Regions from separate parts of the Aminivibrio sp. genome, predicted to be linked through region 2. Evidence: riboswitches for the same ligand, from Rfam matches in the RefSeq annotation. Region 2 holds a riboswitch; each other region holds the start of a gene.
The links. Region 2 has a riboswitch for molybdenum cofactor ahead of JMJ95_RS10375 (substrate-binding domain-containing protein). Riboswitches for the same ligand answer to the same signal wherever they lie in the genome.
Positions count from the first base shown of each region.

Region 1: linked by a shared signal. The riboswitch ahead of JMJ95_RS12900 (response regulator) and the one ahead of JMJ95_RS10375 (substrate-binding domain-containing protein) in region 2 are both predicted to bind molybdenum cofactor.
Region 3: linked by a shared signal. The riboswitch ahead of JMJ95_RS05730 (aldehyde ferredoxin oxidoreductase family protein) and the one ahead of JMJ95_RS10375 (substrate-binding domain-containing protein) in region 2 are both predicted to bind molybdenum cofactor.

Region 1 is NZ_JAESIH010000076.1:13,006-15,267, forward strand. It holds gene JMJ95_RS12895 (TRAP transporter small permease subunit) at 1-163, opposite strand, end outside; gene JMJ95_RS12900 (response regulator) at 287-1,018, opposite strand; molybdenum cofactor riboswitch at 1,038-1,152, opposite strand; gene thiS (sulfur carrier protein ThiS) at 1,281-1,478, opposite strand; partial or broken gene JMJ95_RS12910 (aldehyde ferredoxin oxidoreductase C-terminal domain-containing protein) at 1,475-2,262, opposite strand, start outside.
Region 2 is NZ_JAESIH010000061.1:25,025-27,286, forward strand. It holds gene JMJ95_RS10370 (Hsp20/alpha crystallin family protein) at 1-183, shown strand, start outside; gene JMJ95_RS10375 (substrate-binding domain-containing protein) at 239-1,063, opposite strand; molybdenum cofactor riboswitch at 1,168-1,287, opposite strand.
Region 3 is NZ_JAESIH010000043.1:36,197-38,458, reverse strand. It holds gene JMJ95_RS05730 (aldehyde ferredoxin oxidoreductase family protein) at 1-1,493, opposite strand, end outside; molybdenum cofactor riboswitch at 1,567-1,677, opposite strand; gene JMJ95_RS05725 (HesA/MoeB/ThiF family protein) at 2,045-2,262, shown strand, end outside.

The DNA.
Region 1 (2,262 bases), on a different contig from region 2:
AGTAGGCGGAGCCGAGCATGAAAAAGGAGCCGTAAAGGAAAAGGGACACTTCAAAAGTCCAGATGGGGGTTTCGTTGTAAATATACGACTTCAGGGAGCTGTAGACGATGCCGACGATGAGCGGCAGAATCAGAAGTGACACGAGCTTTCCAAATCGCTGCATGGGCCGTCCTCCTTGCTGGATTGTTTCTCCTGAATTTTCAGCCGGCGGAGCCGTCCTGTGAACGGCGGAAAAATACCTCGGAATGCCGACAGAGTTCCAGTATAAAGACACGAAAGGTATCGTTCAATTATTCGATAATTTTGCGTGGTTTTGCTTCCTTTTGACAACGGGCCCCGTGGCAAAATACAACTTCTGGGGTCGCCCCACCGTGGTCAGTTCGAAATCCACTGCTACCTCCTCCCGCCGGACGAGAAGTTCCAGGTACCTGCGGGCGCTGGAGCGGGAAATGCCGAGCATCCGGCCTGCATCCGCCGCCGAAAGAGGTTTTCTCGATTCCTGGAGCAGTTTCCCCAGCCGGATGAGCAGGGTCTCCTGGAATCCCTTGGGAGCGCCCTCCGGAGCTCCGGAAAGCCGCTTCCTGAAACCGAGAAGGCGGTCGAGGTCCTCCTGCCGCCATGGCATATCCCTTCCCACCAGGCCGTGGTAATACTCGCTGTAGGCCGCCAGGGCCCTGGTGAGGCGCTCCCATTCGAAAGGCTTGATCAGGTAGTCGAAGGCTCCCGAACAGATGGCACCCCGGACGGTATCGGGTGATTTTTCCGACGAAAGGATGATGAAATCCACCCTCGGGAATTCCGCCCGCATGCGCCGGAACCCCTCCAGCCCGTTGAACCCGGGAAGGGCGATATCGAGAAGCACGAGATTTACCGTCGTTTTGGAAAGAAGCGGAGCGATCTCCTCCCCCTTTTCTGCGAAACCGGCAAAGGAATATCCCTGTCCTTCAAGAACCACATTCCGGTACAGGGTGCGAAGCATGGGATCAGGTTCCGCAATCAGCACTGGGAGCGAATACACCTTCCAACCTCCTTCACACAGGACATGGAACCGTCTTCCTTTCCCAAAGGAGGCGCCGCCGTTTCCCGCGGTACCCTGCCGGCCTTCCTCCATGGCCCCGCCGAAGGAGAAAAGGCTCGGAAGAAAATATAGAAAGTATTATACAGGATAACCCCGTTTGTCAAAATACCTGAAGAATAGCCCCGCTCTTCACGAAAAGAGCGGGGATTTCTTTCCAAAACTCGGAGGAGGACGATCCTGTGTCCCGGAACGGAAGTCCCGGTCAGCCCCCGCTGATCATGTGGATTGCCTGTACTTCCGCGCCGTCGGGTATACGGACGGAGGCAAACTCCTCCCTCTTGTGGGGAGTCCCGTTCACCCACACGGCAATCATGGGGAAAGTAAAGTTCCGCTCATCCAGCAGGTCCCGGATGGTCATGCCTTCCCTCCAGGGGAACTGCTCGCCGTTGACCCTGATCATGCCTTTTCCGCGGACCTCCAGTAGGGGTCGAGGACTTCAAGCACTTCGGGGCTGTCCAGCCCCAGGCGCTCCACCGTCTCCCTGGTCGGGACGCCGTTCCTGTCCCAGCCCCTCCGGGCATACACCGCGTCCACCAGCTTCTCCCATTCGCCCCGACGGTATTCCTGCAGCCGGGAGATCTTTTCCTCCGCCGTCAGTCCGTCTCCGGAGATGCCGGCCTCTTCGAGCTTCTTGTCGTAGTAGTCTTTCCGCACGTTCCATTCGTCCGGGAAGACGGGGCCCAGGGCACGGTCGGGGATGGTGTGTTCTTTCCGGGTTCCCTTGCCCATGCGGTAGTTGAAGATCCGCTCGTAGTTGTAGACCCGCTCGGACTGGAGAATCATGTCCTCCCTGCTCAGCGGTTTCCCCGTGACGGCTTCGTAGATGTCAAGGTAGTTCTGGACGTGTTCGGGCACTTTGGCCGCTTCGATGCCTTTGTACCGGATGCGGTTGTCTTCCGGCTCCACGTCGTTCCACGGCAGCTTGCAGACTCCGACCAGGGAGAACCAGAGGCGGAAGTTGGGAAAGTAGAACAGGGCCTCGGCCTTGTCTTCAAAGGTGGGGATCTGGTTGTTCACCATGTCCATGAAGATGACCCACGCTTCGTCGTGCTGGGGGCCCTTGAGGGTGAGGAAGTACCCTCCCCACTGGGCGACGGATTCCTGGCACCGGTACTGGGAGACTTCGAGCCCCTGTCCTTCCATGCCGATTTTCTCCATGATTGCCCGGTCGGCGCCGTACCGTT
Region 2 (2,262 bases):
GAGAACGACATTCTCCGGTCGGAGCGGTATTACGGAAAGGTCTCCCGGTCCATTCAGTTCCCCATGGAAGTAGACCCTGAATCGGCGAAAGCGACGTTCAAAAACGGGGTGCTTACCGTGGAAGTCGCTGAAAAGGTCCAGGCCGAGAAGATGAAGAAAGTGGCCATCGAGGAAAAAGCATAGAAAGCTGGAGTCTGAAGAGAGGGGAGCGCCGGGAATTCCGTCGCTCCCCTGTTTTTTACCTTACGGCGTTCGGGAAGAAGAGCTGCTTTCCGAGTAGCTGGAAGTCGGCAATGGCCTTCTGGGTTGACGGGGACACCATCCAGTCAATGAAGGTCACGGCAAGGTCGTACCGAATGTTCTCCCACTTGGCAGGGTTGACGGCGATGACGCTGTACTGGTTTTTCAGAGATTCGTCACCCTCGACGATGATCACCAGTCCCCCCTGTTCCTTCCGGGAATCCTCGTACTTGATGAAGGTCCCCCTGTCGGTGAGGCAGTAGCTCTTTCGCTCATCGGCGATCATGAGGGTTTCAAGCATTCCCTGGCCTGTCTGGATGTACCATTTCTCCTTGTCGGGTTCCGGGATCCCCGCGTTTTTCCAGAGGGTAAGTTCCGCCACGTGGGTTCCCGACTTGTCGGCCCGGCTGGCGAAGGGCGCTGCGGAGGCGGCGATTTTCCTCAGGGCGTCGGCGGCGGCCATTCCCTTGACCCCCGCGGGATCGGAAGCAGGCCCCACCACGATGAAGTCGTTGTACATCACCTGGCGGCGGTTGACGCCCCACCCGTCGGCGACGAACTTCTTCTCCAGCTCGGGGGCATGGACCAGAAGAACGTCCACGTCACCGTTCCTGCCGTACTCGAGGGCCTTGCCCGTGCCCACGGAAACCCACTGGAGCTCGATGTTCTTCTCCCGAAGCAGCAGGGGGGCCAGATAATCGAGAAGCCCCGTGTTGTCCGTGCTGGTGGTGGTGGCCATCCGGAGAACCTCGGCGCCGGAGGCAACTCCTCCCAGGACTAAAACGAACAGACAAACAAACAGAACCGACCGCAGTTTTCTCATTTTCACTTTTCTTTCCTCCTCGTATGTTTATGTTGTGTGCAGAAACGCGAAACGCCGGAATCAAAAAAGCCGTTCCCCGCCCGTACACGGCAGGGAACGGCTCCGGGGAGTCCGTTGAATCTCCTTGCCGAACACGGGAGGCCCGCCTGTTTCCGGACGGACCCTGACGGCCCGCCGCCGTGGGAAATTCCTGTAGGAAGACGGGCTCGGAGATAAGTCTATTCTTTTGATTTTATGATACCACGGAAGGGCCTGTTTTGTTACCTCACCCGGCGGATTTTCGAAATTTCTGTTCATTTTCCCCTGGCTGTTCCTGAAAAATCCGAAAACTTCCGGGCTGAAACGGCGGGGTTCCGTCCGGCCGTCGCCGGACAGGATGATACGGACCGCTTCCTCGTGGGGCAGCGAATCCTTGCAGACCCTCCGGGACCGCAGGCATCGTACCCGTCCGACAGGACCGCCACCTGCCCCTCCCAGGGGATTTTCGTCCCCCGCAAGGTCGAGGGAGTATCCGTTGCCGTCCCATTTTTCATGGCGGGTCATGCAGATGCGCCCGGCCGCGGCAAGCCGTTCCGCTCCCCCGATGAGCTCCGCTCCCGTGCCCGAAACGATCTCCATGACGCTCGAGGTGTTTCTCCAGATCTTTCTGCCTCTCCGGGGGCTCCCGGTTACATCGGCGAGATTGTGTCCTGTATGGCCGGAGCCTCTTCGGTAAGGGTGGGGATGTACTGGGTGAAGCGGCTGAACACCATCGCGGACAGTATTATCCCGAATGAGGAGCGCTCCCCTGCCGGCCAATGGAAGAGCATGGCTCTCTCGCCACAGAAAGGAATGACTGCATGCCGGGCTCCCTGTGAAACAGCGCCTTGGTTGCTGTGGAGGGGGGCACCGCCGCCGGGGGAATGACGATGCTTCTCCGAAAGCTCCCTTCCCGGGATGGGAGCTGCCGGGAAAAAGCCCTTCCTGTCCACGAGGAAGCCGTCCCCTGCGCCGAAAACCTTTCGGGAAAGAACCTTTTTCCCTCACGTGAGCCGTGCTCACGTCAATGCCGAAGACGCCGCGGAGCTTTCCGGAAGGAGCGATCACCGGGGCCGTTACGCTCACGATAAGCTCCCCGGTGATCATGTCCCTGTAGGGCGATGTGATGACGGTGCTCTCCTTTTCAGGGTTTCCTTAGGTCACCTGACTCATGTTGACGT
Region 3 (2,262 bases), on a different contig from region 2:
AGGGCGAAGGAGGTGAAGAGACATACGCCGGAAGCGTCGATGGCCGCTGAGAGGTTCTGGAAAATCATGACCCACGTGGGTTTCGTGCTGATGTCCACCGGGTCGAGTTTCTCGGGCAGGCCGAGGACTTCGAGGGAAATGGTGTAGCCTCTCACGTGGCATCCGCCCCGGTTTGACGTAGCGTAGTTCAGGCCGATTCCCTGGATGACCCGTCCGTCATAGGCGGGCATCTCCTGCTTCTTGACCGTCATGGAGAACTCGGGATGGCCGTACATTTCGCACAGCCTGTAGGAGCCCTCGGCGAGTTTCTTGCCGAGCCCTTCCACGAGACCCATCTTTTTCGTCCAGTAGGTGACGGCGTCTTCGTTGCCGAAGCGAAGTTCGGGGCCGCCTTCCAGTTCTTCCTTTTTGATCAATCCCTTTTCGTAGAGCTCCATGGCGGCGGCGATGGTGACGCCCGCGCTGATGGTGTCGAGGCCGTATTCGTTGCAGAGATAGTTGGCCTCGATGATGGGTTCGAGCCGTTTGACGCCGCAGCAGACGCCGAAGGCGAAGATGGTCTCGTACTCAGGCCCTTCACCTTCGCGGTCTCCGACCTTGGTGACCCGGCCGCAGCCGATGGGGCAGCCGAAACAGGAGTATCTCTTGGTGAGGAAGTTCTTGGCGAGAGTTTCGCCGGACTGGATGTCCGCCTCGGGGAAGTAGGCTCCCTGCCAATTGTTCTTGGGGTAAGCGCCGAGCTGGTTGATGATGTTCACGAGGACTGCCGTTCCATAGGTGGGAAGGCCCTGGCTCGTGACGGGGTTGGTCTTCAGTTTTTCCATGGCCCCGGCGAGGACGGCCTTCATCTCGTCCTGGTTTTCAACGTACGGACGGGCGCTGCCCCTGACCACGATCGCCTTGAGGTTCTTGGAGCCCATGACGGCACCGACGCCGCTGCGGCCGGCAGCACGGTTCTTGTCGTTCATGACGGCTGCGATCTTCGAGAGCCTTTCACCGGCAGGGCCGATGCAGGTGACCTTCGCCTTGGGATCACCCACGGCCTCGAGAAGGGCATCGGTGGCCTTGTGGCTATCCTTGCCCCAGACGGCGGCGGCGTCCCGAAGCTCCACCTTGTCGTCGTTGATCCAGATGTAGGTGGGTTTGGGGGCCTTGCCCTCAAGAATGATCATGAACCAGCCCGCCCTGGCGAGCTCGGCTCCCCAGAATCCGCCGGAGTTGCTGCTCGCGATGTATCCCGTGAGAGGGCTCTTGGTGATGACCATGTACCGTCCGGCGGAGGGAGCTCCCTTGCCGGTAAGGGGGCCGTTGGCGAAAATGAGCTTGTTCTCGGGGGAGAGAGGATCAGTGCCGATGGGGAGCTCATCGTAAAGCACCTTCGTGGCGTATCCTCGGCCCCCGATGTAGTCCTTCAGAGTCTTTTCGCAGAGCTCCTCCCTCGCGACGGTTCCGTTGGAGAGATTGATGCGCAGTACTTTGCCGAACTTGTCCATAATCTCTTCGCCTCCTTGATTTTGTGCTTCCTGTGTTTTGAAAAGGCTGAAATGAAAAAAGGAGGACCACCGGCTGAAGCCGGCTGATCCTCCTTTGCAAACTCGGCAGGTCTGGAAATCGCTTTCCGGACCCAGTGCCTGCAGAATCTTCGTGAGACTGTGCAGGTCGAAGGCCTATTCTTTTTCGGGGAATAATTCTGCTCTCCCTGTTACTTTTTATACCAATTCGTGAATTCTGTCAATTATTGTATTCCTAAATCCGTTAGTTTTTCAGGGAGAGGGAGCGTAGCCGGGCATACGGTGAATTCGCCCTCCCCGGGGGCGAAGAGATTATCCCCTGGGGGGGCGCCCGAGGTGAGTGAAACCGACACGGATGTCGGTTTCACAGGCAGGCAGCAGGCGAACGCAGGGAGCCGCGGGACGCGCCCGGGCAGTTGTCACGGACGACAATCCGCACTTTCCGCCCAAGGGGCCCCCGGTAACGCTCCCCGCTGAGGTGCGGATTTAGGGTAATCTTTCCTGTATAATTCCAGAAACGGAGGTGAGTTCCGGTGAGCTGGTTTGATACAGTGGCGTATTCCGCAGAAGCGGTCGGTTCCTGGAAAATGGTCTCCTTTCTCGAGCTCAGGAAGGCCGCTGCCATGGAAGGTCTGTCCCCCGCCGAAGCTGAGATTTATTGTCTCGAAAACGGCTACGTTCCGTCGAGGTACATCCGGAGCATGGGAACGATTGGTCCCGATGGTCAGCTTCGCCTGCTCTCGTCCTGCGT